One region of the Vagococcus martis genome, then DNA from elsewhere that is predicted to be linked to it. Evidence: riboswitches for the same ligand, from Rfam matches in the RefSeq annotation. Region 1 holds a riboswitch; the other holds the start of a gene.
The links. Region 1 has a riboswitch for thiamine pyrophosphate ahead of thiT (energy-coupled thiamine transporter ThiT). Riboswitches for the same ligand answer to the same signal wherever they lie in the genome.
Positions count from the first base shown of each region.

Region 2: another riboswitch for thiamine pyrophosphate. It lies ahead of BW731_RS07515 (ECF transporter S component); the one in region 1 lies ahead of thiT (energy-coupled thiamine transporter ThiT).

Region 1 covers NZ_MVAB01000001.1:925,819-942,515, reverse strand. Annotated here, with positions in the region: gene BW731_RS04500 (Rgg family transcriptional regulator) at 1-757, shown strand, start outside; gene BW731_RS04495 (hypothetical protein) at 785-1,261, opposite strand; TPP riboswitch at 1,522-1,623, shown strand; gene thiT (energy-coupled thiamine transporter ThiT) at 1,686-2,246, shown strand; gene BW731_RS04485 (MFS transporter) at 2,425-3,606, shown strand; gene BW731_RS04480 (IS3 family transposase) at 3,645-3,875, opposite strand; gene BW731_RS04475 (hypothetical protein) at 3,994-4,317, opposite strand; gene BW731_RS04470 (WxL domain-containing protein) at 4,532-6,856, shown strand; gene BW731_RS04465 (DUF916 and DUF3324 domain-containing protein) at 6,946-8,019, shown strand; gene BW731_RS04460 (phosphate/phosphite/phosphonate ABC transporter substrate-binding protein) at 8,150-9,196, shown strand; gene nrdF (class 1b ribonucleoside-diphosphate reductase subunit beta) at 9,374-10,345, opposite strand; gene nrdE (class 1b ribonucleoside-diphosphate reductase subunit alpha) at 10,359-12,521, opposite strand; gene nrdI (class Ib ribonucleoside-diphosphate reductase assembly flavoprotein NrdI) at 12,499-12,879, opposite strand; gene nrdH (glutaredoxin-like protein NrdH) at 12,882-13,115, opposite strand; gene BW731_RS04435 (hypothetical protein) at 13,516-14,103, shown strand; tRNA gene BW731_RS04430 (tRNA-Lys) at 14,160-14,232, shown strand; gene BW731_RS04425 (hypothetical protein) at 14,408-14,713, shown strand; gene yycF (response regulator YycF) at 15,154-15,858, shown strand; gene walK (cell wall metabolism sensor histidine kinase WalK) at 15,871-16,697, shown strand, end outside.
Region 2 covers NZ_MVAB01000001.1:1,543,772-1,560,468, forward strand. Annotated here, with positions in the region: gene thiD (bifunctional hydroxymethylpyrimidine kinase/phosphomethylpyrimidine kinase) at 1-252, opposite strand, end outside; gene thiE (thiamine phosphate synthase) at 242-892, opposite strand; gene BW731_RS07490 (hydroxyethylthiazole kinase) at 889-1,716, opposite strand; gene thiW (energy coupling factor transporter S component ThiW) at 1,703-2,248, opposite strand; gene tenA (thiaminase II) at 2,229-2,915, opposite strand; gene BW731_RS07505 (energy-coupling factor transporter transmembrane component T) at 2,927-3,580, opposite strand; gene BW731_RS07510 (ABC transporter ATP-binding protein) at 3,519-4,949, opposite strand; gene BW731_RS07515 (ECF transporter S component) at 4,946-5,512, opposite strand; TPP riboswitch at 5,730-5,818, opposite strand; gene BW731_RS07520 (hypothetical protein) at 5,904-6,851, opposite strand; gene BW731_RS07525 (IS30 family transposase) at 7,031-8,089, shown strand; gene BW731_RS07530 (DUF4809 family protein) at 8,269-8,676, opposite strand; gene BW731_RS07535 (HdeD family acid-resistance protein) at 8,741-9,265, opposite strand; partial or broken gene BW731_RS07540 (MgtC/SapB family protein) at 9,374-10,082, opposite strand; gene BW731_RS07545 (DUF4396 domain-containing protein) at 10,168-10,905, opposite strand; gene BW731_RS07550 (endonuclease) at 11,071-12,123, shown strand; gene BW731_RS07555 (WxL protein host-binding domain-containing protein) at 12,304-12,864, opposite strand; gene BW731_RS07560 (DUF916 domain-containing protein) at 12,828-13,316, opposite strand; gene lepB (signal peptidase I) at 13,337-14,059, opposite strand; gene BW731_RS07570 (hypothetical protein) at 14,085-14,441, opposite strand; gene BW731_RS07575 (DUF3324 domain-containing protein) at 14,747-15,790, opposite strand; gene BW731_RS07580 (WxL domain-containing protein) at 15,886-16,697, opposite strand, start outside.

The sequences.
Region 1 (16,697 bases):
GTCCGTGACAAAATTCATGGATGTCTTAGCTAGGTTAGAGATGAAATTTGAGGAATTTGAATTTATTGCCAATGGTTATCAATCATCAGAAGAAATAACTAGCAACGTGTTAGTAGCAGTCGCAACCAATAGAGGGGACATTGAGACACTAAGAAAATTACGAGTTTATTATGATACACCGAAAACTAAAGAGGATGAGGTACTAAAGGCGAGATTAAATCTGTTAATTTATGCTTATGAGGAGTCAGGTAAAAAACATATTGAACCAGCTGTTTATAAAAAAGAAGATGTTGAGATTCTAAAAAATCATCTGATGTCTGTCGAATCATGGACATTAAAGGAATTCGCTTTTTTTCTAAATAATGGGTATCACTTTGATTATGAGACTTATCAGATTTTGACCGAGTTTGCATTAAAACAATTAAGACAGTATAACAGTTATCCAGATGTTGTTAAGATAAAAAGCTACCTATTTGTTAATTTTGTAAGCACAGCTTTAGAAAATAAAGATTGGGATAGTATCAATAATTATAGACAAGATTTTTATGAGGTGACCAAAAACACTGAAGAGGGATTTCAACGCATATTATGCGTATTTGACTTTAATCTATATGATTATGTTATGACAAAGGATCAGACATTTTTAACAAATGCTAAAAAGATAGAAGAGATGTGTTACTTACTCGGCAGTGACTATCATCGTTTAGCACAAGCGATGAGTGATACCATTGAATTTTGTGAGGAATATTTTAATTAGCAATATATTTTAAGTCATAACATAAAGTTATTTTCTTAATTTTTGGCTCTTCTTATCCAGTCTTTTAGGATTCATACGGTATACGACATTTAAAATACTAAAAATAGTCATAAAGATAAGAAACAAAATAAATAGAATAGGAGATTGATTAAATGAGCTCTCTTTATAAAGATCATAACTAAAATAAATAGCATTAAATAAACCAGCTGTTGCGACATAGAACCATGCCGTTGCTTTATCAAAGTAAGTCATCATATTTTTGGCTTCATCGTCTGATAGTGTTATTTCATGGATAATAGATAAAGCACGTTTCTTTTCTCTGGATATTTTAAGCGGTGGAAATAACCATAGCCAAGGAGATATTTTTTTGAAGTTTTTTTCTATATTAATATGTTGTGTAAACGTAATGGCTTGTTCAGAAAGTTCTAAAAATGCTTGATACAAGGGAAAAGAAAATAATCCCCATACTCCTAAAATTCCTAGTATATTAATAAAGAGTTGCATCTTGATTCCTCCTACTTAGTATGTAATCTATTATAAAGTATAGCACTTGATATTAGGGATATCTTCATTTATATATTATTCTTTTTTAATAACACTTAGTATAATGAGAGAGATAGAATAAAGATTAAAATATATAGGAAGACAAACAGGTATGTGTTATTTTTTTATGAATATCTTGCTTATTCAATTAAATAAATTAACAACATTGACTCTTAAGCGGATACATGCCATACTTATAGATGAAATAAATTAAATACATAACCGTCACAAAGGGGAGCTTCTAGGCTGAGAATGAGTGAAAACTCTAAACCCTCGAACCTGATATTGTTAATTCAAGCGTAGGAATTGTGTAAAGTGGTAGCAAGTAAGCACTGCTCTTTTGTTGATTGGTCACGTATTAATCAATAATAGGAGGAGTTTTTTTATGTCAAAAAGGTCACGAATTATTTTAGAGGGGACGATTGTAGCTGCGCTATCTATGGCATTATCGTTTATCCCGTTAAATATAGGAACAGGATTTTCCGTTTCTTTAGGTATGATTCCCTTAACATTGTATGCATTACGCCGTGGAACTTTACCAGGAGTTTACGCTGGTCTTATTTGGGGATTATTGCACTTTTTAATGGGTCAAGTGTACTTCTTGACGGTATCACAAGTTATTATTGAATACATATTCGCTTTTGCCGCAGCAGGTTTTTCAGGTGTGTTTAGTAAAAAGCTACAAACAGCTTTAAAAACTAATCCATCAAGTGCATGGAAGTACGTTGTTTCAGGTGCATTTTTTGGTACCTTGATACGCTATATTTTCCACTTTATTGCCGGATTTATTTTCTGGGGTAAATATGCCATTTGGGGATTATCGCCAGTGACTTATTCATTAGTAGCAAACGGAATTAGTGGCTTTTTAACTGGTCTGGCAACCGTTATTGTGTTGTTACTTATTTTAAACAAAAATAAAGGATTATTTATACCAAAAGATAACTAACTATGATAAAAACATTCTTTTTAAAGGATGTTTTTTTTTATTTTGAAAAGTAGTATACTTAAACGAAATATATTAAAGAAGGAGCATCTTATGAGACGAATTTAGACCACTTCACTTAGTGTCAATAATTTAAAACAGGTGATGAAAATTATTCACCTAAGTGAAGGTAGGAAATATAATGACAAAACAATTTAATAAACTTTTAGCGAGTCAACTATTCTCAAGTTTTGGAAGTACGATTTATACTGTATCGATTATTAGCACCGTATTAACGGGGACGAACTCTATTTTATCTACGTCAATTATTCCAATAGCCATGACATGTGGGACTGTTTTATGTGGCTTAATCACCCCAATGCTAGTAGCAAAATATCAAATGATTCGCGTTTTAAAACAATCTCAGTTTTTAGCTGTCCTAGTATTCATATGTTTAGGTTTAGCGATTCAACTAGATACATTTTCTATTTTGGGATTGAGTGGGTTAGTGTGCTTATTTTCGCTTTTAACAAGTTTTATGTATCCACTTATTCTAGCACTTATCCCAGAATTTGTATCGACGTTAGATTTAGTAAAAGCAAATAGTTTATTTCAAACAGTAGCTCAAGTAGTTAATATTGTCAGTTGGCTAATTGGTGCATCTTTAGTCGTTTTATTTAGTCAACGCACCTTATTATTGATGGATACGGCTTTATTTTTTCTTTCTTTTGTATGTTTAGTTGGATTACACTCTAAACGTCCTCTCAATAATATATCAGAGGGGTCGTGGACTGAATTTAAAAAAGGATGGGACGTTATTAGAGAGGAGCCTGTTGTAAAGCTTGTTTTAGTGATGGATGTCTTGGAATCTATTGCTAATACAGCGTGGGTGTCCTCGATTATTTTAGTCTACGTCAACACATTCTTACATAAAGGTGATCAGTGGTGGGGATATATCAATGCGACATTTTTCTTAGGGTGTATGGTTGGTAGTTTACTCGTTATGGCATATGAGACAAGAATTAATAAAGACAAATCAGTCGTAATTTTTTATGGTTCTTTATTTGGTGCGATTGTGACATTTTTATTTTCAGTAGTATCTTTACCTGCTATGTCGTTATTATTATCAATAAGTGTTGGTCTTTTTTCTCAAATGAAAAATATTCCACAAGTGACTGTTATACAACAAAGTATCACTCCGGAAAAAATTGCCTCTGTTTACTCGGCGAGTAATGTGATTTGTTCAGGTGTGTTTTCTTTGAGTCTCACTATATTAAGTATGCTGGCTGACAAAGTTGGTGTAAACAGTGTGTTTATTGTGTCGAGTTTCTGTCTATTTATAGTAACAGCTATCACTAAAAAATATGCGCATTATTTTAGATAAGGGATTGAACCCCTAAAATGAGACAGTAATAAAAACACCTATGGGATTACTTTTTTCCGATAGTCAACTGGAGATAAGTAGTCGTATTTTTGTTGAATTCTTTCTTTATTATAATAGTTGATGAAATTTTGTACAGTTTCAATGACACTAATTGTAGATCTTCCAAGCTCTGGGTGTAATGAGAACGTTTCAGACTTTAGGATGGAATAAACCGATTCTATTGGAGCATTATCTGCAGGAGTCCCTTTTCGGGACATACTTCTGGTAATGCTCTTTTCTTTTGTTGCGTGATCATAAGCATATGAAGTATATACAGAACCTTGATCCGAAACATTTATCTGGAAGTTTAGGTAATTTATTTAGTGTGTCTAAAACACAAGATATATCCTATTTTTCACTTATTGTATAAGAAAGTATTTCTCCATTAAACAAATCCATAATGCTAGAAAGATAGAGTCTTTTAGGAACATAATCAAGATAAGTGATGTCTGTTGTTACTTTTTCTAGTGGCTTACTTGAACTAAAGTCTCTATCAATTACATTAGTAGTTTTAAAATAAATAGAACCAGGACGTTTTTCTTTCTTTATTTTCACCTGAGTTTTATTCCGAATATTGAGTTTATTCATAATTTCTGATGTTGTTTTACCTTTAAGTTTCATTTTTATAGCTTCTTCTTTTACTTCTACTGGATAAGCAATCCTTTTAACCATAAAAAATACACCTCCGTTAAATTCATTTTACATGAATTCAACAGGGGTGTTTTTATATTTGTCTCATCTTTTGGGGTTAGTTCCATTTTTGTTTACTAACTTTTTACAGAATCAAACTAATAAAATAAAAAACAACTTACTATTTACTGCTCTTTTACATTAACTAAATGGTCAATGTTTATAATAAAAGTATCAAATAAAAAGGAGATTATACATGAAAATGAAAAAGTTTATTTCATCACTAGGTATTTTAGGGACAATTACGGGTATGTTGTTAGTGTCACCAACTATACTAGCAGAAACAGCATTAGATCCTGCACCGGAAGTTCAACCGTCACAAACCGTTAATAATGGGAAAAAAGTATTATTTGATAATACCCATGGACAGACAGCAGGAGCAGCAGACTGGGTAATTGATGGCGCATTTTCTGATTTTGCCGATGCTTTGGGAGAAAAAGGATATTATGTTAAAGAGTTACGTCAATTGACGCCAATTACTTTAGCAGATTTAAAGGATTATGATGTATTTATCATTCCAGAAGCAAATATACCTTATAAAGCAAGTGAACAGCAAGCTATCGAAGATTATGTTTCTCAAGGTGGGGCAGTATTTTATATAGGAGATCATTATAATGCTGATAGAAACAAAAATCGAATCGATTCAGTAGAAGCTTTTAATGGCTATAGACGCGGTGCTTATGAAGACATCACAAAAGATATGTCGACTGAAGAAAAAAATTCTGACGCGATGCAAGGTGTAACAAGTAGTGATTGGTTAAGTGAAACCTTCGGAATTAGATTCAGATTTAATTCTATTGATAATATTGAAGATAGCCAAGAATGGATTGTAGAGGATGCATTTGGCATTACTGAAGGTGTTTCTAAAGTTGGTTTGCACGCCGGAGCGACTTTAGCTATTACAGATCCAACAAAAGCAAAAGGAATTGTTTATACACCAAATGGCTTAACAAAAGAAAAAAATAAATGGCGAAACGCAGTAGATGAAGGTGTATACAATGGTGGAGGAATAGAGGAAGGACCATATGTCGCTATTAGTAAAAAAGATCAAGGAAAAGCGGCATTCGTTGGTGACTCATCACTGGTAGAGGATATTACTCCAAAATATACACGAGAAGAGAATGGTGCAACGAAGCGTACATATGACGGCTTTAAAGAAGGTGATGATGCTCAGTTGTTACTACAATTAGTAGACTGGTTAGATGATACAGAAAATTACACTGATTTTTCTCAAACAAGTGTGGCTTTATCAACTAAAACACCTGTTTTAGATTTTGAAGTACCAGAAAACACAACAGAACCGCAAGCTGAACCTTGGGCAATGCCTCAAGCGGGTTATAAATGGTATGCCCCCTCAACATTTGTTGCAGGAAGTTTTGGTTCATCTGAAGATCCTGTAGAACAACCTAGTATTTCTGTTGTACATCAAAATACACCAAATATTAAAGAAGAAAACAAAGTGACAATAGAATTTTCTGGGTTAAAACCAAATGCTGTATCAGAAGGATACCAATTTGGAGTATATACTCCAGTGGCACAAAATGGTTTTGCTCAAGGGAATCAGGTAGCGGCAACTAAAGTGGGTGATGATGCTTGGCAAGAAACGCTAGGTTATTCTAACACATTTTCCGTGACAGCAGATAGCTCTGGAAAAGCCAAAATGGATGTAAGATTTAAAGTTCAATATAGTGGTGATTACAACTTTAGGATTAGACAAAATAAAACCAACATGTTAACGCAATCCATTACTGTAAAAGAAGAGGCAGATGTTGTGACTCCGGCACCAAATGAAGAAGATGCTACATATGATGTGACAGGCCAAATTTCATTTATTACATCAGATAAACCAGTGAATCCTCTTGACCCGGAAAATCCTGGCAATGAGTTAGATCCGGTTAATCCTGATGGATCAAAACCTGGTTCAGGAACAGGTGGCTTACTATCTATTGATTATGCATCAAGTTTGTCTTTTGGTAAGCAAGTAGTGGAAAATCAATTAAAAAATTATGGTGCTTTTGCTCAAAAGTATAATAATTCAGACAAATTTGGTAGCAACTACGTTCAAGTAACTGACAAACGAGGAAGTGGCGCTGGTTGGGTATTAAGTGTTTTACAAAATAAACAATTTAGTTCATCCACAGCAGGAGAATTAACAGGCGCAAAATTATTTTTAGGTAATGGCCAATTAAATTCACCAAATATGCTACAAGCAGGGTTTGATGAATCATTAAAACCGACACATTTTGTCTCAGACTTAGTAGCAGATAATAGTCAAGTTGTTGGAGGATTGGAACTTATTCCTGGATACAGCTCAGTATTAATGAGTGCTGATAAAAACCAAGGAACAGGAACATGGACTTTAGCATATGGACATAGTAAGGATAGTAATATTGGTCAATTAACTAGTAATGACCCAGAAAAATCATCCGTGATTCTATCAGTACCAAGTTCTGCTAATCCTAAAGAGACAACTTATGATACAGTATTGACTTATAAGCTATCAATGGTGCCAGCACCATAAAAATAATATTTAAAAATAATACAAACATCCGTATTGGGTTGAGTTTTTGTCAATCGAGTACGGGTGTATTGGTTATTATGGAGGTAGGAATGAATTTTAAACGAATGATAGGATTGATAGTATTAATAGGTAATTTTTTTATGGTAGGAGTAAATGTTTATGCGAATGATAATACATTTTCTATTCAACCAATACTACCTCAAAACCAAATAGACAAAGGAAATGGTTATTTTCATTTAAAACTCGGCCAAGGTGATACACAAGTAATCTATGTCGATATAAAAAACAATACTGATGAAAAAAAGACACTCAGGACGTCAGTAGAGAGTGCTACCACTAATATTAATGGTGTGGTGGATTATAGTAAAGCTAATAATCGAAAAGATAGTTCTTTAGCAGTTGATTTGGCCAAACAAGTCAAAGTCGATTCTGATATTGAGATGGAGCCTAAAAGCACCAAGCGAATACCTATAGAGGTTAGCATGCCTAATGAAGCTGTTGATGGGATAGTTGCAGGTGGGATAACATTTGAGCAAGTTAATGAAGTAGGAGAAGAGTCAGTTGATTCACACACAAAAGTAAAAACAAAATTTTCTTATGTTATTGCATTAATGATGCAACAAGAAGATAACATTCATGTGTTACCAGAGTTATCTCTTGAAAAAATAGAAACAAAAGTAATTAATCAAAAAGCAAGTGTAACAGCTGTGATTAGAAACGTTGAGCCTGCATATCTCAATAAAATGCAAATAGCTGTATCAATTAAACGTCAAAGCGATGGAAAAGAAATTTATAAAAAGAAAAAGGAGCGAATGCAATTTGCCCCTAATTCTGTACTAGAATATCCAACGTTTATCGAGAATCAACAAATAGAACCTGGAAAGTATCGCTATACAGCCAATATAAAAGGAGAAACGAACCATCTAAATGCTGAAAAAAATCAAACATTAGAATGGACATTCACTGAAGAATTTGAAATTAATAAAGAAGAAGCTAAAAAACTAAGTAAATTGTCAACAAATGACTCAAACAATGATCAACCTACACAATTACTTTATCTATTTATTGCATTAACCATTCTTCTGTTATTAATTATAATTTTTTATATTATTTATCGATTTGTCAAAAACAAAAAAGAAAATAATAAAAATAAAGTAAAATGAATGTAAAAAGTAAGTAAAAAGCGATTTATACGACATATTATCTATATGTGTTCTTGTTTTCGATTGAATTAATGTTACAATTTAGTTACATATTTAATAATATAAAATTTTTAGGAGGAAGTTTATTTTGATGAAGAAAACGATTAAGTTTTTCAGTGTAGTTGCTTTAACAGTGGGGTTGGCTGGATGTTCAAATAATGGAGATACATCAAGTGATACATCAAAATCAAGTGGAGAAGAATCTACTAAAAAAATTGATAAATTATCGATAGGCTTTGTACCTTCAAAAGAACCAGAAGAAATTGTTACAGCGACAGAACCATTAAAAAATTTATTAAAAGAAGAATTAAAAAATCAAGGATATGAAGTGGGAGATGTTGATATCACTGTTGGGACAAGTTTTGAAGCAGTGGGGGAATCTCTTGACTCTGGTACATTAGATATTGGCTTTATCCCAGGTGGAACGTACGTGCTATATGATGAAGGAGCAGAACCAATTTTGACTGCGACACGTGCAGGATTGTCAATAGATGCAGATGATGCAAAAACTTGGAATGATGAAAAACCAACAGAACCAACAGATAAACAAGCTAACTCTTACCGTGCCTTGATGATTGCTGGACCTTCTTCTAAAGGAAAAGCGGTAGCAGATAAGGTAAACAAAGGAGAAGAGGTTAGTTGGGATGAATTAAATGAGTTATCTTGGAGTGTAATGAGTTCATCTTCTCCAGCAGGATATATTTACCCAAGTTTATGGTTATCTGAAAATTATGATAAAAAATTATCTGATCTAAAAAATATTGTTCAATCTGATTCATATGGTAGTGCTTTTGCTCGGTTAGCAGCTGGTCAAGTAGACGTTGTGTTAACTTATGCTGATGCTCGTCGAGATTTTGCAGAAAACTGGACAGCAGAGTATGGTCGTAAGGATGATATTTGGAAAGAAACAAATGTGATTGGTGTGACCCCAGCGATTTATAATGATACTATCTCTGTGAGTACAAACTCTAAAAATATGACAGACGACTTGAAAGAAGCATTACAAGAAGCATTTATCAACATCGCAGATACTGACAAAGGTAAAGAAGTGATTGCGATTTATAGTCACGAAGGATACACTAAAGCAACTTCAGCTGACTACGACAATGAAAGAAAAGCGCAAGAATTAGTACAATAATCTAAATAAAGAAGTGGTTCAGATATAAGTATGAATCATTTCTTTTTTATCTTAATTAATATACGACAAATCTAAAAATTTGCGTCAGCGTTTTGTCACAAATTTTTAGATTTGTCGTATGTTTAAATTAATAAAACTCCCCAACAGGCTAATCACCTGTTAGGGAGTTTTTTGTTTTTACATACCAATTAAATAATCATTGTCATCCATTGCTTCAACGGTACCAAGTAAGTAACCATTACCAACTTGTGAGAAGAAGTCATGGTTGCTTGTTCCAGTTGATAGACCATTCATGACGATTGGATTCACGTCACTTGCTGTATCTGGGAATAGTGGGTCCATACCTAAATTCATCAACGCTTTGTTTGCGTTGTAACGCAAGAATGTTTTTACTTCTTCTGTCCAACCTAATTTGTCATACAACAATTCAGTGTACACTTCTTCATTTTCATAAAGAGTGAAGAGTAGGTCATACATCCATTCTTTCATTTTTTCTTGTTCCTCTTGACTTAGTTCATTAAAACCTAATTGGAATTTATACCCAATGTAAGTCCCATGAACTGACTCGTCACGGATGATCAATTTAATGATTTCAGCGACGTTTGCTAATTTGTTGTTTCCTAGATAATACAAAGGTGCATAAAAACCAGAGTAGAATAGGAATGTTTCAGCATAAACGTTTGCTACTTTTTTTTGTAAAGGAGAGCCATTTAAATAAATTTCATTAATAATCTCAGCCTTTTTTTGTAGTTGAGCATTGGTATTTGTCCACTCAAAAATTTCTTCAATCTCAGCTTTAGTATTTAGTGTACTGAAGATGGATGAGTAGCTTTTTGCGTGAACCGATTCCATGAACTGAATGTTATTCAAGACTGCTTCCTCATGAGGCGTACTGATATCTTGTCTTAAGGCTTCAATGGCACTTTCTGACTGAATCGTATCAAGTAGTGTTAAACCACCGAAAACTAAGCCAATATTTTCTTTTTGAGCGTCATTAAAATTACGCCAATCATCTAAATCATTTGATAATGGAATACGTGTATCTAACCAAAATTGTTCAGTCAATTTTTCCCAAGTTGACTTATCAATAATGTCTTCAACAGCGTTCCAGTTAATTGCTTGGTAATAACTATTGTCTAACGCAGTCATTTATTGCTCCTCCTTAAATAACACAGCTTTCACATTGATTACTTCCAATTTCTTCCTCGTCATCAGTATACGTACGAACGTAGTAAATTGATTTAACACCTTTATGGAAAGCATAGTGACGTAAAATGTTTAAGTCACGCGTTGTTTGTTTTGTTGTATTAGTTTTCCATTCATACAAGCCTTCAGGTATATCTGAGCGCATAAATAGAGTCAAGCTCATTCCTTGGTCGATATGTTTTTGAGCTGTCGCATAAACGTCAATGACTTTACGCATGTCCATATCATAAGCAGACGTGTAATAAGGCATGGTGTCATTTGATAAGAAAGGTGCTGGGTAATAGATTTTCCCAATTTTCTTTTCTTGACGTTCTTCAATCAAGCGAGTGATTGGGTGGATGCTGGCACTTGTATCATTAATATAAGAAATTGAGCCATTTGGTGCTACAGCTAAACGGTTTTGATGGTATAAACCAAATTCTTTAATCGATTGTTCTAATTCTTCCCAGTCTTTTGCTGTTGGAATAAAAATACCATCGAACAATTCTTTGACTTTATCAGAAGATGGTTTAATTTCTTCATTAATATACATGTCAAAGTACTCGCCAGTTGCGTATGTTGAGTTTTCAAAGTTATCGAATGATTCATTGCGTTCTTTTGCAATATTGTTACTTTCAACTAAAGTCCAATAGTTTAATAACATGAAATACACATCTGTAAATTCTAATGATTCTTCTGAACCATACTCCATTTGATTTTTAGCAAAGTAAGTATGTAATCCCATGGCCCCTAAACCAATTGTATGATTTAGTCGGTTACCGTTTTGGATTGATGGAACCACTTCGATATCAGAAGCATCTGTGATATAAGTTAAAGCTCGTGTCATTGTTTTAACAGATTTTCCAAAGTCAGGGCTATCCATTAAGTTAACAATATTAGTTGAGCCTAAGTTACAAGAAATATCTGTTCCAAGGACGTCATATTCTTGGCGATCGTTAATGACAGATGGTTTTTGGACTTGTAAGATTTCAGAACATAAGTTACTCATAATGATTTTACCATCAATAGGATTTGCACGGTTGGCAGTGTCAATGTTGATGATATAAGGATAACCAGATTCTTGTTGTAATTTACTAATTTCATTTTCTAAGTAACGCGCATCAATTTTTTGTTTTCTAATACGTGGATTCGCTACTAAGTTATCGTATTCTTCAGTTATATCGATGTAAGAAAACGGTATGCCATATTCTTTTTCTACACTATATGGACTGAATAAGTACATGTCTTCATTGTTACGAGCTAATTCGTAAAATTTATCTGGTACTAACAAACCAAGTGATAATGTTTTAACACGGATTTTTTCATCAGCATTTTCTTTTTTGGTTGATAAAAACATTTCAATGTCTGGATGGAAAACGTTTAAATAAACCACACCAGCTCCTTGACGTTGGCCAAGTTGGTTACTATAACTAAAGCTATCTTCGAATAATTTCATAACAGGAACGACACCACTTGCAGCACCTTCAAATCCTTTGATTGGAGCTCCTGCTTCACGTAAGTTTGATAGTGTGATACCAACACCACCACCAATACGTGATAGTTGTAACGCACTATTGATTGAGCGACCGATACTGTTCATATCGTCAGTCACTTGGACTAAGAAACAAGAAACTAACTCACCACGACGCTTACGTCCAGCATTTAAAAAGGATGGGGTTGCTGGTTGGTAACGTTGATGAATCATCTCATCTGCTAAGCTTAAGGCTAATTCTTCATTGCCATCAGCAAAGTATAATGCGTTAAATGCGACACGATCTTCATAACGCTCTAAATATTGTGTGCCGTCATTTGTTTTTAAGGCATATTGAGAATAAAATTTATAGGCAGCCATAAATGACTTAAATGTAAAGTGTTGTGATTCTAAGTAAGTGTATAAAGACTCAATAAATTCAATCGAATAATTGCTTAAAAAGTCTTCTTCTAAATAATCGTGTTCAGTTAAAAAAGATAACTTATCTTCTATAGAAGAAAACTGCTTGGTATTTGGTTCCACATTTTCTTTAAAGAATGCATCTAAGGCTTCTTTATCTTTATATAAGGGAATTTGATCATTTACAGGGCGGTTGATTTCGTTGTTAAGTTCGAAATACGTTACATCAGTCAGGTCTTTTAGACTCAAATTCATTCACTACTTTCTTAAAATTTTTTACATCTTCATCAGTTCCACTAAATTCAAAAGAAAAGACGAGAGGGATGTTGTAATCTTTGGCGATGTCTTTTGCAGTAAACACAAATAAGTCTCCAAAGTTTAGATTGCCACCACCAGCGACACCTAGTAAGTGCTCTTGGTTAGTTTTATACTCAATAAAATCGTTCACTACTTCTGTGACTTCTTTGTCATAAGTAGGAACGATCAATAGGTAATCTTCATTCATCTCATGAAAAGGATTTGTTGTATCTATTTCATAAAATGGAAAATCTAGTTTATTAATAAAACGTCTTGTCTGTCCGGTTAAAGAAAAAAAGACTAGATTCATGATTAAACCGCCAACGTTCTAAGTTGGTCAGGTCTAAACCCAACGATTGTCACGTTGTCATCCATTGTTTTTAAAACAGGCACGCTTTGGAAGCCTTGTTTTTTTAGTGAATCAATATATTGAGGTTCATTGTCAATGTTGATTTCGTTAAATTCTACATTTTTTTGTGCTAAGAATTTTTTAGTCATTAAACATTGAGGGCAGTTATTTTTTGTGTACAGTGTGATTGTATCCATGAGTATTTCCTCCTAAATTGTTCCGGTAATATAAATACAAGTATAGCTTGAAATAAAAAAAAGTCAATAATTAAACACTAGATATTGTGTTCGAATTATTGAAAGCTACTAGCTATTGTGTTTTAGGACGAATATATTTTTTCATTCATCTACAATCTATCTACGACAACAGTCTCTAGTATAGACATAGACATAACAAAAGTAAATAGGAAAAATGTCGAAAAAATGACAATTTTGTCGTGTGGTCGGACGAAACTCATAATCAGGGCACATTAGGTTATCTATATAATATTAGATAGGATAAACGCTTTCTATAAATAGTGGACATTTTAAAATACATGCGTTATATTTAATGAACAAGATGTTTATCCCTCATTTTTTATAAAGAGGAGTGAATGAAATGAGAAGAGATGGTGGGGCAATGATAAATGAACATTTAGAAGAAGCAAATCGTTTATTTGAAGAAGCGATGAAGGAATCAACTAATAAAATAAATACATTTGAAAAGACGTTTTGGTATAGACAATTAAGCTATTCTGAACAAATGATATCACGACAAACGATACTGTATGTTAGTGAATACATGTTTGATTACCATTTTCAGACACTTAGTGAGTGGGATGAAGTAGCTTTACAAGATATTTTACTAGATATTTTTCCTCATGAAATTGTGGCTGGGCCAAAATTTTTTGAGAAAGCTGTCATTGTATTGGTCAAGTTTTTTGAATTTTTATACTATCACGAACAATACCCTCAAGGATTGGCTCTTGCTGAAAAAACAAAAGGGTTATCCGATATGTTATTAGTAGAAGTAGATTCATTATTGCGTCATTCACCAGAAGAAAATTTATTATCACTAGGTGAAGAGTTAGGACTTGATACAAGTAGCTTAGATGATATTGATTGCTTATATAAATTAGCTGAGGCTATTCAAGAAAAAGATGCTCGTTCTCAACGTATTGTGCCTATAAAGACACGTAAAATATAGTATAAATTCTTGCGAGAAAAAATAACTAGTGATATAATAAATTTGTTCATTTCTTAGGGCTGTTAGCTCAGTTGGTAGAGCAACGGACTCTTAATCCGTGGGTCATGGGTTCGAACCCCCTACAGCCCATTTATGAGAAGAAGAACGTTGATATGTAAGCATTTGATAAGGTGCTTGTATATCAGCGTTTTTTATTTTATACAAAAGTAAGAAAATGTGATATAAATAATAGAAAAAGGCTTTTAGTACGTGAAAAAAGTCTTTAATGGTATAATAGGTTGTAAAGAGATGGAGGATGATGAGTATGAAGAAATCAACAAAATGTGTCATGGCAGCAACTGGTGTTGCTAGTATTATCGTGATAACTAAATTAACAAAAAAAGGAATTGAAAAAACATCAGAGTCTGTGAATCGTTTGAAGTATAGATTGCTAGTAAAAGATAAATTACAGGATAATCAAAATCTTTTAGCTATTGTAGATGATTTAGATGATGATGAGTTAAAAACGATGGTAAACGTCTTTGAACGTTTAGAAGTAGAACCAACAGATCGTCATATTGAGTCTTACTTAAAATCAAAAATAGACGCAATAAAATCTCACAATAAATAATAATAAGACAATTAAAATAACAGAGAACACAAAAAAAGTTGAGAATACTCTCAACTTTTTTTGCTTCTGTAAGACTAGACTTTGTAAGGGAAGGGGAAACCTAGTCTTACATCAATTATTAGCCGAATAAATTAAATGAATTAATTTATATATTAATTTTAAGTCATATGTAGGAAAGTAACAATGAAAAAGGAGAAGATAGCTAAATAACACAGATTATAATGTTTATAAACATTGATAAATCAATCAATTTAGACTTATCATTTTTTTCTTATACATACGCAAAATCCAAAAATAAAATAAGTAATATTTACTGAAAACAAACGTAAAATTATGAAATAATTCAGAAAACCTCAAATGTTTTTTAAGTATTCAAAATGTTGTATAATAGAAAAGACGACTTTATAGAAATGAAGAAAAATAAAGGATGGTGACGGATAGTGAAAAAAATATTAGTTGTAGATGATGAAAAGCCGATTTCAGATATAGTAAAATTTAATTTAACAAAAGAAGGATATGAAGTATTTACCGCATTTGATGGTGAAGAAGCCGTAGAGATGGTGGATGAAGTGACACCTGATTTAATTATTTTAGATTTGATGTTACCTAAAAAAGATGGTCTAGAGGTATGTCGTGATGTCCGTAAAAAATATGATACGCCGATAATTATGGTAACAGCCAAGGACTCTGAAATTGATAAAGTGTTAGGCTTAGAGCTTGGAGCTGACGATTATGTAACCAAACCATTTTCTAATCGTGAACTAGTGGCACGTGTAAAAGCAAATTTACGTCGTCATGACAATACGACAGCTAAATTAGAAGATACGCCAAATAATGAGTTGACGATTGGTGCGTTAACCATTCATCCAGATGCGTATGTTGTTTCAAAACGTGGCGAAACAATTGAGTTGACTCATCGTGAATTTGAATTATTACATTACTTAGCTAAACACATTGGCCAAGTTATGACGCGTGAACATTTACTTCAAACCGTTTGGGGTTATGATTATTTTGGTGATGTGCGTACAGTAGACGTGACAGTGAGACGTTTAAGAGAAAAAATCGAAGACAACGCAAGTCACCCAAATTGGTTGATTACACGTCGTGGTGTTGGTTACTATCTTAGAAATCCAGAACAAGATTAGGTGAATCGTATAATGAAAAAAAAGAGAACGCCCTTTTTTTCATCTGTTCACTTTAAAATTGCTTTAGTTTTTGTGCTTTTGTTGATGATTTCAATTGAGATTATCGGAGCAATTTTTATTCGTGTGCTAGAAACATCAACTATTCAAACATTTGAAGAAAATGTCACCAATCAAGTGGAGACTCTAGCGACGAATCTAAGTTCTGAAATCAGCAAAAAAGATGATTCACAACAAGAATCAAATTTAAAGAGAATATTGGATGAGTTTTCCAAAAATGATATCTTGGAAGTTCGTTTAGTAGATGACAAAGGGATTGTAATTGCAACAAGTGACCCGAATCTTCAGGGAGATGTCGGAAAGAAAAATGATTACGAATTGTTTAATTCATTTAATCAGAAAAAAGAAGAGCGGACAGATCCTCAAACAGGGCAACGAGTGTTTATTAATATTGAACAAATTTACTCGCCGACTGGAGATACTGTTATTGGTTCGCTTTATGTCAAAAGTAACATTGAAAGTAAGTATCAACAAGTCAGTGACATCACGATGATTTTCTTCTATGCTTCCATGATTGCATTAGTTTTTACTTTGATTATTGCACTACTTGTGTCCCGAACTATTACAAAGCCAATTGGTGAGATGAAACAGCAAGCAGATCGCATTGCTAATGGTGACTATTCCGGTCAGGTAGAAGTCTATGGGAAAGATGAGTTAGGACAATTAGGTGAAACTTTTAATGAATTGTCTTATCGTGTTAAAGAAACGCAAGAAACGATGGATGCGGAACGTCGAAGGTTGGATAGCGTACTGACTCATATGTCAGATGGTGTTATTGGAAC
Region 2 (16,697 bases), 620 kb from region 1:
AAGCATCCCTGTTTTACATGCTCGAATACGAAAGTCAGCTGCCAAAGAATCAAATTGTTCCGCAACAAAGTCACATGGTATCGGTAAACTACTTTGTACACCTAATGTATTTTGTGCAGTCAAGGCAACGACAATACTCATGCCAAAAACATCTCTTGCTTGAAATGTCTTTAAGTCTGCTTGGATTCCTGCTCCACCACCTGAATCACTTCCGGCAATGGTTACTACTTGAGGGGTTTGGTTAACGGTCATGATGATTTTTCTCCTTTATACTTACAATCTGTTTCTTTAAGGCTTGTGTTTTTTTCGCTACATCATCAGCTTGCATAATGTCACTCACAATCGCGACACCTGAAATATCTGTATCACGTAATGCAGCCATATTTTCTTCTTTAATCCCGCCAATCGCGACAACTGGTAATTGTGCTGCGTGAATGATATCTTGCAAAACTGAGATATCCGTTGTTGGAGCATTTTCTTTCGTCGTTGTTGGAAACATGGCCCCGACACCTAAATGGTCTGCTCCTTGTTCTTTGGCCTCAAGTGCTCGCTCAACGGTTTTAGCTGAGACACCTAACCATTTATCCGGACCAATCAACTGACGTGTCACATCAACTGGCAACTCATCATCTCCAATATGCACACCAGCTGCATCAACAGCCAAACACACATCGACTCGGTCATTGATAATAAGAGGTATGCCATATTTATCCGTAATACCTTTAATTGCTAACGCTTTTTGATAAAATTCTCGTGTGCTAGCTTTTTTTTCTCTTAATTGGACAAGTGTCACACCATTTTTACAAGCTTCCTCTACTCTGGTTAAAAAGACGTCATCAGATAACCCATCTGAATTTGTCACTAAATATAATGTTAATGCCTCATCAATCATAACCAATCTCCTTTTATCCTGTTTTGCCATAACTCATTTTGTTTTAATAATGATAATTGATTCAATGTTTCTTCGCGAATGCTCGCAATTTTCGCGTCATTTTGAACTATTTCTAATGCTTCTTCACCACACAAATTAAAATAGCTTACTGCCTGTAAAACACTTGGCAATACATCCACCCCACTACCTAAAAGTGTTGCAATTAATGCCCCAACGACGTCTCCCGTCCCTGTGAATTTATCTAATGCCTCAATGCCATTTTGTAGCAAGACAACTTGTGATTGATACACCACTAAATCACTTGGTCCTGTCGCTAAAAAACACGTATTTGGATGGATTTTAGCTAGTGCTAATAGTCCTTCTTCTAATTCTTTCATCGCTAACAAATCTTGGTCTTCTTCTGCTGCATCGACACCTTTTCCATGACTGGCTAAATTACATAACGTTCGCATTTCTGACACATTGCCTTTGACAACAGTTGGTTCAAGAGATAATAATTTGTTGGCTACTTCTTTTCGTATTCTTGAACTAGAGACGCCGACATTATCTACAACGATAGGGACGTTACGTTTATGAGCCTCGTCCATAGCTAATACCATAGCTGTTTCTTTTTCTTCTGATAAATGGCCAATATTGATTAACACGCCACCTACTTGTTCATATAAATCTGAAAAATCTCGCGTATCTTCTGTCATAATTGGTTTTCCTCCAATGTATAACACACTATTTGCGACCGTTTCACATGTCACTGAGTTCGTAATACAATGCACTAGGGGAGAAGGTATTAGAGGAAAGGGTGTTTGAAATTGATTAACTCGTAACATGTTGCTCGTCACCTACTTTCTCATTAAAAAAAATCGCTTGAATTCGTTGAAACGTTGGTACATTCGCTAACTTTTTCATCACGATAAAAGCTACAAACGAACCAATCACCGCACCACCAATAAATCGTGGTGTATAGAAAAACCAGTACATACCATTACGACTTCCTGTAAACCAAGCCATAACAGGATAGGATAATAATGAGCCAATAATTCCTGTTCCTAGAAACTCACCAAACATCGCACTGTAAATTGTTGGATAAATTTTGTAAAATATTCCAGCAAGTAATGCACCAAAAACAGCACCTGTTAAGGCTAGTGGTGGAATGCCTAGAAGCATCATCCGTAATACGCCACAGACAAGTGCCATAATCGTGCCGTAAAAAGGTCCCATTAGCATCACACCAATCACATTCATTACACTAGACATTGGTGCCATCCCTTCGATGCGAAAGAGTGGTGATAACACCACATCCATCGCAACCATTAGAGATAAAATCAATAGTTTTTTTAAATTAGTAGTTTGAGACGGCATCTTTTTCTCCTTCTGGCCATTTTTGATGTGTGTATGCCATTTCCCAAAACAGGTATTCCATTTGAGCACTCACATAAAAGGCCTCAATCATTTTTTCTTGTTCTTCCTTGTCGCTTTCTTCGTACAGTCGATTCAGTAAAGCACATTGATGAGCGACTTCTTCTTTTGATTCTTCACCAGAGTACGTTTCAATCCATCGTTGATACAACTGATGAGGAGAACCTGTTTTAATTAATTCAGTCCCAATTTCTTGGTACAACCACGCACACGGTAGTAACCCTGCGACTGCACTATTTGGTGTGCCATCAATTAATTGACGATACATATGCGACACATAATTATAAGCAGTCGGGGCAATTTCAGTGCTAGCAACTTCTTCATCTGTAATGCCTAACTCAGTAAAGAAATCCTCTCTAATACTCATCTCACCTTCTTTTAAGTGATCCGCTCCTGTTAGTAACATCTCTTTTACTTCTTCATCTTCTACTTGTTCTGCTATCAAACGGTGAAGTTTGCTAAAATGTTCTAAGTAGTACCCATCTTGAATCAAATAATAGCGAAATGCTTCATCTGATAGCGTTCCTTCTTGAAGTCCTGCGACAAATGGATGAGTAAAACTTCCTTCCCAATAAGGTGCTGATTTCTCTCGTGCAATGTTTGTAAACATCTTTCTTCCTCCTAAGTAATGATTAATATAAATTGTGATATAACCGTTAATACGCCTAATGTAGCTAAACTTTTAGGACACACTTTATATTGTGTGTAATGCGTCCTTTCGCCTTCTTCATCAAATCCTCTTGAAAACATGGCTTCTGTGTAACTGTCCCGCCAATGATTAGCGACAAAAATCACTTTTAAATACATCAATGGCGAATAAAAATGGAGTTTTTTTCCACGAAATAAACTGGCTTCTCTTAGTGCCACAATCTCTCGTTGAATCACAGGCATCGCATGTAAAACAACTAAAATGCCATAAACAAATGACGCTGGTAATTTTTTTTGCTCTAAAATTAAGAGTAATTCTTCTAAGTCGACCCCAAATGCAAACACCATGCCAATGGCAGCAAAAGCAAAGGTTCGACTCACTAGAACAAGACCATAATCAGGATTATTTCCATATAGATAAACTGACCAATACGTTCCTAAAGCTGGAATTAATGGAAAAAAAACTAAACCAAACAACCCAAACCATTTTTTCTTACTAATAAGATATAAAGCACTGACTAACACAACAAACCAATTTAACTGAATAGATGAGGTAAATGATAATTCAATAGTCAAAAGTAGTAGTAGTCCGCTTAGCACTAAAGCAGAACTTTTCGTCACTGACATCCTTTATCCCCTCCCCAACCGAATAATCTTGTTGCCATAATTGTTTCTTATCTAAATGCACATGATGTTGACTAACGCCATGAAGTGGTGCCAATCGATGCGAAATAATCATCATATCTTGTCTGTTTGCTTGCCTTTTAAACCAATTAGCAAAATAGTTAGCAGCACGTTCATCTAAACCTGAAAACGGCTCGTCTAATAATAAAAACGGCACATCTAAACTCAACATCGTCAATAATTGAATACTTTTTTTCTGTCCTTCACTTAGATGGAACACGCTTCGATTAAGTAGTGGTTCCAATCCTAAAAACTCAATCGCTTCCTGTCTTTGACGTTTAGCGTCCTCCCACTGATACTCGCTATAAATAAATTCTTCAGCTGGTGTGAGTGTCACAAATTGTTTTTCCGCTTCTTGAGTAACTAAGGATAATGTCTGATATAGCGTACGGCTTTTTTTAAGCTTTTTATCGTATAAAAACATCTTGCCTTTATAACGATGACATTGTGCTATCGAACGAAACAACGTTGATTTTCCTGTTCCATTATCTCCTGTCAGTGTCGTGATTCCTTTAGAAAAATGAAAAGAATCTTGACTTAGTAGCTCGCGTTTATTTTGCTTGTATCTGACATCCTCTAATCTTAAAATGACATCTGTTGGCGCTCTATGATCCGTCAATAGCACATTTGTCTGTTCTTGCTTTAAAAGAGCTAATGGAACGTTTTGTAATACTTGATTATCTAGTGTCACCCATGTATCAACCACTTCAGCATAATCATTAAAATCATGGTCGCAAATAATAATCGTCTTACCTTGATGTTTTAATTGATGTAACTGTTGAATTAATAATTTTCTTGTTTTAGGATCAATACTGGCAAACGGCTCATCTAATAATAAAAATGGACTTCTCATCGCTAAGAGAACTGTTAATGCCGCACGTTGTTTTTCCCCACCTGATAACGTAGATAACTGCCTATCTAATAATTCTGTCGTATCGGCTAATAGGACGGCTTCTTGCATTTGTTCCGTAATATCACTAGGTTTTGTTTGCAAATTTTCTAAAACAAAAATAATTTCACGACGTAGTGTTTTCATTGTAAATTGTTGCCCTGGATTTTGAAACATCATGCCAATCTGTCTAGCCTTATCAGACATACTCGCTTGTGTTAAACTCTTTCCATCAACGGTAATCGTGCCCGAGTATGACACATCAGCAAATCCGGCAATGGCTTTTAATAACGTTGATTTACCACTACCACTGGCACCAGATAGCAAAATAAATTCATGAGGAGAAAAACCAAAGTCAACCTGACGTAACACCTCTTTGTCGCCACGTTTAATCGTCAACTCACTTAATTCAATTCCTCTCATTCGTTTACTACCGAAAGATCTTGTGATCGGTTATAAAGCTTCATGACCATTGACACAACAACAACGCCAAAGAACGTCACCGACAAAAATCGCACAGCAAGAAGTGATAAAATCATCCTAATTGAATACGTTCCATAACCAAATTTAAAAAATTCATACACAAAACTTAAGACCGTTGTGCCAATTGCTCCGTAGAATAATGGCACGATGTCGTAGCGTTTATATCGTGTTACCATAAACCCTAGTTCTGTTCCAAGACCTTGGAAAAAACCTGAAATAAGAACACCTGGTCCAAAATATGTTCCATACAACATCTCTGCTAATGCAGCCAACATTTCTCCTAAAATTGAACTTCCTTTTCTAGGAATTAATATCCCTGCCATCGGTGCAGCCATTGTCCATAAACCAAATAATAGTTCATTAGCAAAAGGACTTAACCCAAGGGGCGTTAATACAGCTGATAAACCAGCATATAAAAATCCTGCTCCCATAAATACACCACCAAATAAAAAGGCTAATAATGCTAACAAAACAACCTGACGTAACGTCCATTTTTCCTTCATTTTACCCATCTCCCTAATTTTATTTACCTTTATGTCCATCAAAATATACTAAATAAGTGTTAATTTTAAATATAAAAAAACCTCCTTTTTTCTATAATAAGAAACAAAGGAGAGTTGCTTTTGATGATTCATCTTGATAAAAATTGACACTTTTCCAATAAAAAAGCCCGTCCAAATAAATTGGATGGGCGTAAATAGACCTAGGTTCAATGTTTTCATCATAAATGATACATTTCTCTTCGCCAGTACTAACTGGAGCAGATTCCATGGGTATAATCTCAGCTTTACGCACCCCAAATGTTTCTAGTATTTAATTCTACTCAAATATAACACGCTTTCATAAAAATAGCCAACCATTTTCACAAATGTTTATAAAAATAGTGTGTTAAAATTATTGTTCTACTTTTTTAACGACTATTGATGGAATAGTTATTGTCCCACCTATTGTTGATTTATAACTCAATAGTCCCATTGAATAACCTGATATTGTAATATAGTCATCTTCTAGAACACGTGATGAAACGAGTTTACTTTCATACTCGGCATACACGATAGTATCATGATTTCCATCAACTGCTATACGAAGTTGTGTGTCTTTATCATTTTCTAATACCTGAACTACTTTGCCAGAAAACTTAACTTTTTTCATCATATAATCATCAGGTGTTCTAGCTAACTGTTGATACGTAATACCTGTATCATAGCCTTTAGCATCTTCCTCAGCTTTTTCTTTCGCTCGTTTATCTTGCTCTTCTTTTTGTTTTTTACGTTCATCTTCTTCCTTTTTTGCTTTGTCTTCAAGCTCTTTTATTTTATCAGACAATTCATTAATGACTGTTCCATCAACATATGCTTTTTGTTCGTCGTTTAATTGTTCATATGCTTTTTTCGCTAGTTCCACTTTTTCCTTATGCTCTAGACTTATAAGCGTCACACTTGGTAGCGTACTTAATTGATTAGATACTTTCTGAGCTATCTCAACATTTTTCTGTTGTTTTTCTAAATCAGCATCAGCGAGTTGCTCGTATGGTGACATTTTTTCTTTATAATCATAATATAAAGACTTTTGTTTATCTATGTCTCCATATGCGAATCTAATCTGTTCTCGTAACTGTTGATTTACATCAATGATTCTAATTAAAAATATCCACATCAGAATAAACCAAATAAATTTCAACGGCAAAATAATACTCAATGCTACCTTAGTCTTTTTACCGTATCTGTTATTTTTCCATAGTAAAAACAATCCTAAAGGAAAAAATACAATTAGTGAAATGATTAAAAACCATTCTGTTCTCATCATCTCTTTAATCTTATAACCCACATTTTCTTTCTCCAATACCTTCACTCCTAATTTTTTTAATCAACTAGAATAAGTTTATATATTTATATTCAATAATTCTATAAAATAGGTTAATTGTAGAATCAAGTTAGCCACCCTAAAATAATAAAAAAACACCATGGTAAAAATTCATGTATCATTGAAGTATCTACCCAACAACGAAAGGAATTTTTATCATGGCGCAAATTCAGAATACCACACAAAAATTGACTTATAAACATCTTTCCTTTGAAGAAAGACAACTTATTGAAGTTTGGCATAATAGAGGTGATTCTAATAGAGCAATCGGTAAACGATTAGGTCGACACCATCAAACAATAAACAATGAGCTAAAACGTGGTACAACAACGCAAATCAAAGAAAATAAAAAGCCTAGACAACTCTATTTTGCTGAGACAGGACAAGCTAAATATATAGAAAATAGAAAGCGTTGTGGTGCTAATTCTAAGCTAGCCAGTGCTGTTGACTTTATTAATTATGCCTGTAAACAGATTATTGATTTTAATTGGTCACCAGATGCAATTGTTGGTTTTACCAAGTCCATGAGGACCTGGAATACACCTACTGTCTCTACTAAGACACTTTATAATTATATTGATAGTGGCTTTTTACCTATTAGAAACCATCATCTCAAGATGAAGATCAGACTCTCACCTAAAAAGAAAAGAAGTCGTAAGCATAAAAAAGAACTAGGAAAATCGATTGATGAACGACCAAGTACAGTTGATGATAGAAAAAACTTTGGTCATTGGGAAATAGATAGCGTTATTGGTTCAAAATCTAAAGATGATAATGCTATACTTACTCTTGTTGAAAGAAAAACGCGTTACATGATCACTGTTGTTTTAGATGATCATACAGAAGAGTCTGTTTGTTATACTGTTAATCAATTAAAATCTGAGTTCGGACAAGTTAATTTTAGCAAGATGTTTCAATCAATTACTGCTGATAATGGTAGTGAATTTAGCTCGCTTCATGATACTCTCCAACAAATAACGGATGTCTATTTTGCTCATCCTTATTCTTCTTGGGAACGAGGTACAAATGAAAGACATAATGGTTTATTAAGACAATTTATTCCGAAAGGAACTCCAATCTGCAACTACTCAAAACAATTCATTCAACTGGCTACTGAAAAAATTAATCTTTTACCACGTAAAATCTTAAATTATAGACAACCAGCTACATTATTTTTAGAAGAAATTCAAAAGCTTAAAATCAAAACATGTTGGTAAGGATGGATTTTAATAGAATAACACAAAAAATTAGATGTTTTTACCTAGGTGGCTAACTTAATATTGCAATTTAGAAATTCTATAAAATAATCAATATATTACTATATAGGAGTATATAAAAAAATAAAGACACAAATAAAAGCACGTTTATTCAAATGAACAAACGTGCCATTGTTTTTTTAATTTTCTGGTATATCTGTGACAAACTCAATTGCCTCAAGTTTAAATAAATCAGTTAACAACTCATTTACCACTTTAAACAACTCATCTTCTGACTCATAAGTTTGTTTAACTTCTTTTTCACCAGATTGCGTTTCAAAACGTAATCCTTGATAAGATTCAAAAATATTTACGGTATTCAATGTGTTTTCAAATACATCGTAATCCCCAGCTACGTCATATTCTTGACGCTCTTTGTAACCATGTTCTCTTAAAATTGGACGTAACAAGGAAACAACATCAAGATTAGGAATGGCGGTTGTTTTTCCAGCTATCTCTACATCATAAGTCGGTGTTGCAGTTGTTGGACAAACATTACATCCACCATGAACAATTTCTGTGGTACAATGAATGACAATTTTTTCCATTTTATCTCACCTTTGCTTTTTCTATGATTAATTTGTTTATATTATAACATAGTAATCTAATCTTCTAACGAAAAGCATATGTGATTTCTGTAATACCAAACATCATAAAGTAAAATCCTACTAAAAAGCTTAAGGTTAAAGCGGACGATACCGGATTCATTAATAACATAAACCCAACAATCACACCTAAAATATTAATAATAATAGAGAACCAATAATAACCTGTACTACTGTTTTTTAAGGCACCTGAACTAAACAAACCAACAAAAGAATCTACTAAAAACCAAACAGCAAAAACAAAAGGTAATGCAATGACACCTGCTGAGATATTAAACAATAAAAAAATTCCAACAATTACATCAAATACCCCAACAATAATTGGCATTGTGGAAGATATTCCCGTAAACTCTCTGACTTTTTTTCTTAAAAATAATTCAAAAATCCCCTTTATAATAGCAAACATTCCAAACACGACCACAATGGCTACTAAATTTCCTGTTGGGTCTTGAAAAGACGTAAGTGAAGCAAAAATAAATAAAATCCCTAGTAAAAATGAAAACCAATCAAAACCATTTCGTTCATTTGACATAATCCTCTTCCTCTCTTAACTTCTATATTTATTATCATACTATTCTTTTGTAACTAAATTCGCAAGAAATTACACTTTCAATCTAAAAATAACATAATATATCATTATTTAATCACTAATAGCCACCAATCTTATTTCTCGTACATTTGTGTACATTGATAACTCCTCGATAACATCTGCATAAGTTAATGATTTTGGTAAATCAATTGTATACACATTTTTATAATACTTTTCACCATCTATAATTTGTACTTCAAACGTCACATCATCTATTTTCAATATGATGAGCATCAAAATAATGATTTATAAAATCTTTCGTTTCCTTTCGATGCACATATTGAATTTCTAAATTGTTAACTTTGGACACTGTAATAATCCTTTTAACCAAAGAAAGAGAAAACATAATTGAAAGAAAGCCTAGTATCGTAACCAAATAAAATCCCATTCCTAATCCTATACCAATTGCAGCACATGACCATAGTGAAGCTGCCGTCGTCAATCCCGTAATACGTTGTCGTGTCACAATAATCGTTCCTGCACCCAAAAAACCAATCCCACTTACAACCTGAGCAATTAGTCTCGACTGATCAAATTTGACAATATGAGCAATATCAGGGTTTGATTTTACTAAACGAATTGCTTCTTGCGCTATTTCTTGCTGAATTAATGCAATAATTGTCGCACCTAGACATACCAATATATGCGTCTTCATTCCTGCTGGCCGATTCTTTTGTTCTCGCTCATAGCCAATTGTCCCTCCCATGACAATCGACAACCCTAATCTTAAAACAGTTTGAAATAATGCCAATAAAGTCATTACAACTCCTCCTTTTTTCTGATAACTTTATTATACCATTGGCACATTTTTATCTTCACTGTATACCATACCAATAACAATGATTTTACATTCGCTCTTTTACACCAGTTTTTATAAGAAACCAATTCATTGGATATGCTGTACAAAAACCTACTAACATAGCAATCTGCATCATAAACCAAAAAACTGGACTTGTTGGGGGAATCGCTCCTCCAAAACAATGAGGAAATACAACTAATTGACATAATGATACCGTAATATACATTCCGATTTGCCAACAAGATAAAGACAATGTGTCTGCTTTTATAGCCGCTAAAATCCCCTCTTTTCTAGACAAATGCTTCATAGGCACAATAGCAAAATATTGAAACATAATGCCGATACAAAGTGCAAGAATAAAGGCTAAAACAAATCCAGAGAATAATTTTTGAGAGAAAATAGTAGGATAGCCACCAAAAATATAGAGTGTTGGAAAAAAATATAAAAGCCATTCTATCATCAAGTCAGCTAAACTGCATCCAGCTCCACAATGACATGTTCCAATAAAAACAGACACAGCCATCGGTTTTGGGTTCATTGAATTTTCCATGTTCATCGAACCATCCATTACCATCTCATGTGATGAGTTATTTTCACCCCACTTTTTGTAAGCTATAACCCATATAATTGAACCAAATAAAGCTGTTAATGGCCAAACAAGAGTCATTATTTTCATTTGTTGTGGATGTTTGATGATATCACATACAATATAAATAAAACAGATACTTGCGAGTATGATACTAACCCACGATAAAGCTGTTAACCAATAGGGTATAGTTAACATAATGATACCTCCTTCTAATGAATTATGTTCAGTATAGAGGCTTACCTCGAAAAAAATGTGATCTTCCAATGACTTTAATCTTAAAAATGACAACATCTTATTTTTAATTACTCTAATCTGTTTTATAATAAATCTTAGTCATTTTACTGACATAAAGGAGAAAATATGAAAAAGATATTAAACATAATCGTTGGAGTTATGGTGAGTTCGTTAATTATTATATTGTTATTTATTGGTTATCTCACTGTAAATGAATACAAACCTAAAAAAATGGAAGATTTAACCATTACGAATGGAAAAAAAGAGTTAATAAAGCACCATGATATTTCATTGTTAACACTAAATATTGGTTATGGGGGCTTATCTAACTCCGAAGATTTTTTTATGGATGGTGGAAAAACGGTTCAACCAAAATCAAGTGAGTTTATAAAACAAAACTTAACTGGTATTATAAACATGTTAAAAGAGCATCCTTCTGATATTTATCTTTTACAAGAAGTCGATATTAATTCAAAACGCTCATATTATATAAATCAAAAAAGTATATTGTCAACATCACTTCATATGCCTAGTGTTTTTGCTTACAATTTCAATGTTCCCTATGTTCCCTTTCCCTTACCTCCAATTGGCAAAGTAGAAAGTGGTATAGCGACTATGACTAACTTAAATATGAATGAAGCCAAACGTATCGCATTACCAAATCCTTTTCCATGGCCAATCAGCCTAGCTAATTTAAAACGTGCATTGCTTGAAACAAGATTTCCTATTAAGGATAGCAAAAAAGAATTAGTTGTTTTTAATTTACATTTGGATGCCTATGATGACGGACAAGGGAAGATCGAACAAAGTAAATTACTAAAAAAAATGATTGAAACAGAATATAACAAAGGTAATTATGTCATTGCCGGGGGAGATTTTAATCAAGTCTTTGATGGAAGTCATCCCTTTCCAAACACAGGACAGAATGGATGGAAACCTGGGAGTATTAGTTCAACTGATATCCCTGACCATTTCTCTTTTTCATATGATGATACCCATCCATCAGTCAGAGTATTAAACCATGCTTTTACTGGTAATTATGAATCCTCTCAAGTCTATGTGATTGATGGCTTTATCGTTTCAGATAATATCAAAGTTAAACGAACGAATAGTTTTGACTACAACTTCAAATACACTGATCATCACCCTGTACAAACCATTATTCATTTACAAGATTAGTGTTACTATTATCTATAGCTGTAAAATTTCTACTGTCGGTAAATTGTGTTACCAACAGTAGAAATTATAGAGCCAAAAAAGATGATAAATCTGAGATTGCTCTCACGTTTATCATCTTATAAATTTAACTCATCAGTCCAATTTAACAGAGCCATTTTTTAAATGAATAATTTAATAACTTTATTTAAATTTATACTTTTTTAAAATAAAATACAAAATACTTGTTAATAAGAAAAATACTATTACTATATAAACCATTATTATAAATTTATTATTACTATCTTCTTTGTTACTTTCAACTATACTATCCATATCATCTGTTTCTTTAGAATCCAGTTTAATTTTACTAGTAAACTTCCAATTTTTTTTCCCGTTAGTTATAGTTGTAGTAGTAATATAGTTTCCATCATCTAAGTTAGCCTTGTCAAACATAGGTATCTCTATATCTGAATTAGGTGCCATAGTGTACTTATCAACAGAAAAGGTATCTAATACTTTATCTGATCCTTCCTTTTTTAAAGTACTTTCTATTTTAATATTATTTACTATTTTTGCAACATCATTTCTAAAACTAACATTAATATAATTATTTTTCACAAAGCTGTCATTATCTTTAAACCTAGTACTCAGTTCCTTATTGTTTTCTTTCAAAGATATAGTGTAAACATACGAATACTCGTTATCTATTGAAACAGATTCATTACTTACGTGGCTAGAAGTATTTTTTTTTGTTCCTGTAATTTTACAGCACCTAAAATAATACCGTCAAACTCTTTTTTAGGCAAATTAAGTTTGATTTCTAATTTTTTAGATTCATACGGTTTTAATTCAATTGATTTAGGTACATCTACAATATCAGTTAGTTTTAAAACATCTTCTTCTTTTATTTTAGTAGGTACTGTATAATTCAAGATTCCAGATGAACTGGTCGATGCATTTTGAACAGAAACATCTACCTTTAATGATTTATTCGTTTCATTTTTGACATTTGTTATTAAGGTTTGTTTACTATCTGGTTTTACTTCTAAGTCAAAATATGTGGCCTCTTTATCAATTTGATTTTTAGGTATTTCATTATAATATGAAAATTTTAGTTCATTAGACACACTGTCTTCATTTAAAGCATTAACACTAATCTCTAAAGTTATTAACATAAAATATATAATAAAGATAGAAAGCACTATTTTTTTCATTTTTTACACTCTTTCATCAATTAATTTCGTATTGATAGCTTAGATGATATTTTTCCTTTAACTGAATCTCTAGGTATAAAGCCAAAATCCCTGCTATCAACAGTACTATTTCGATTATCTCCTAAAACAAAATAATAGTCACTTGGCACCTCGTCTTTACCAACTACTTCTTGTAAACTAAAGTCTTCAGTAAGTATCATCGGCTCCATCATTTTCTTTTTATTATTTAAATACGGTTCATTTATATTTACATTGTTCACATATAATTCATCATCTTTATATTTTATTTTATCTGTAGGCATACCAATTACCCTTCTAACTAGATATTCATTAGGCCTATTGGGATTTCTAAAATAAATCAAATCAAAACGTTTTATAGAAGCATGCTTATCTATAATTAATATGTCATTATTACGAATATTAGGCGTCATAGAATAACCATCCATATATCCAATTGAGAAGAAAAATTGAAAAGAAACAATCACCGTAATAAATGCAATACTCATAGATATACTAAAGACTTTTATGTCAAATAGTTTAAAAAAAGTTGTATTCTTTTTATTCTTTTTATTCTTTTTATTCTTTTTATTCTTTTTATTCTTTTTATTCTTTTTATTCTTTTTATTCTTTTTATTCTTTTTATTCTTTTTATTCTTTTTATTCTTTTTGATTAATACCTTTTTGGATTTCTTTTCGTACATGTCGAGTAAATTATTTATCATATTAAATTTAAAAAAAGTCATTAAGTTCACCAAATATTTTTATACATTATTTTTTTTGCTTTAATGAGTCCTCATTAATCTTATAATACTCTAGTGCTTGTTTCTGGACAGATTTTATATTTTTTATATCCTCTTGGTACTCCCCTATATTACTTTTTATATTATTAAAATTTTCAGCGGCAACGTTGACACCAAATTGACCTAATCTAGAGTAATATCTATTTAATAATACTTGAGATTCTTTTGTTCCTCTATCACTTCCACTTTTAGAAGAATAAGTAGATATTTTTAGGGCTAATGAATGAATATTTTCTTCCGTTTTTTTAGAGTCATCTTTTTCTGCTACTTTAAGCTGTTCCTCTACTTGATTTAACAAATAATAACCAAAAACTAAATTATCCATATCTTCATCTTGCAAATTAGTCGACTGATACCACTTTAAATAAAAAGTTGATCCTCCCACTATAATTATCCCAATAATTGAAAGAAAGACTCTACGTATATATATTTTTTTTATTTTAGTAATATTGTTTAGTTCTCTCTTTACTTTCTTATTCTTTCTTTTTATATTTTTTAATTTCTTTATTTTTCCAGATAAAATCAGATTTCTGAAAAAAATACAAAAAAACTAATAAATAGTAAAATAGTGATTGAAAAACCAATAATCAGCAACCAATCAAATAAAGTCATATTAATTACACCCTTTTACTATTTTTTTCTTTTTTTACTTGTTTTTTTAGATACTTTCTTTTTAGTAATATATCTGTAAATCATATAAATCACTATAATAACAACTAATACACTCACTACTATTGTAATAACAAGTTTAATATTAATGCCTCTCTCTTGAACAACGTAAACATCAGATTGATTAAATTTATCTGCTTGTTCATCCGTTACAGTAAAATCCTGATCCCATTTCCATTCTTTTCCATATCCTTTTAAGACGACATGCGCTGTATATTCACCCGCTTGCATTAATTCACCATTAAGACTAATTGGAAATGTCATTAACGTATTCGGTGCCATAGAAATATCCGTTTTTTTTCTTGTATACAAAACATCTTTTTTACCCTTATTTGTTATATCTACATTTAATGTTCGTAAATTGGCAATCATCGGCTGAGTATTCGCAATATCCACTAACATAGCATTTCTATAGTTTTCTTGACCTGCATATGCTTTCCTTAGAGTAAAGTCCGGTTGAACTTCTTTTTGATTATTAAATAATGTTACCCCAAATAAAAAAGCCATTTTATTATTAATTGCGGCAGCAGATTTTTCTTTATTTTCCTCTTGACCTTTTTCCATTAACTGGATTCCTCCAGTGATAATTCCATCAAATTCAACATCTGGCATACTAATATCTAAAACCAGCATGGCTTTCCCTTTGGCAGGAACTTTAACTTCCTCTGGAACTTTGACCACATCGGATAAATCATATTCCATGGTTTTATCTTTCTTAAAATCACTTTTGGAATATTCAATTACACCACTTCCATTAGTTCTCGCTCCACTTAAGGAAACTAAAACTGTCGTTTCTTTATCACCATAATTTTCTATTTCAACCTCAACTTGTTGTTTTTGACCTGGTTTCATTAATAGATTTAGTGCTTCCCCTTCTCCAACTTGATTTTCTGGATGAATGACTTTCTTGGAAAAACCAGTTGCTGCAAAAACAGTAAAACTATTGACTATAAAAAAGACGCAAACTATAAAAAAAGTTACTACCAATTTATATCTTGACTTCATGACCTATCCTCACTTAAAAAAGTTTTTATTATCATAAATAGAAGCACTAAAAAAAGTATTTTTAGTGCTTCTATGATTATTAATTAGAAAATATTTTATCCTTCTGTACTTGAACTACCAATTTCAGCAATTGTCCAAGTAATTTCTGCTACATAAGCATCTTTAGTAGATAAAGGTGTACCAGCTGGAACAGTTAGTGTTACAGAATTTCCAGTTGTGTCTGTCTCATTAGCAGGAACTACTGAATCTCCTGCATATACTGGTCTACCAAATTCTAATGTATATGTACCCCATCCAGTTTTACTATCTGCAGCTAGAAAATCAACAGATTCATTGTATTTTAATGTTTTGCTTCCTGGGCTTTGCAAATCGATTGCTGTTTTAGCATCACTTATTTCAGTATTTACAAAAGCATTATCATAGCTAATTGTTGCTCCTGTTAACTCGTTTACTGAATTAGTAAATTGTTTTGTCATTTTTGCACTTAATTTCCAACCATCGCCTCTTTTATCTGCTGATCTTTTGTCTGTTACTTGAACAAAATTACCACGATCAGCTTGTGTACCATCAGCTTTAGTTATTGTTTGTTTTGTTGCTTTATATACCCCTGTTCCGGTTGTTACATTTTGTGTCTCAAAATTTAAATTAGATACCCAATCAACACGTAGAGCTCCGTCGTTCTTATTATCTTGTCCGTCACCTGGGTTTGTTGGTTTTTTATCAGGATCTGTTTCTGGTTTTTCAGGGTCTACTGGGCCTCCACCAGGTGTAGTATCTTCTTGATATTGAATTGTACCTGTTCCGGTAACATTTTTAGCATCTGCTGCTCCGGCTGCCGCAAGTGTTGATGGTGCGAATAAAGATACCCCCAATCCTAATAATGCTAAAGATGAAACTAATTTTTTTG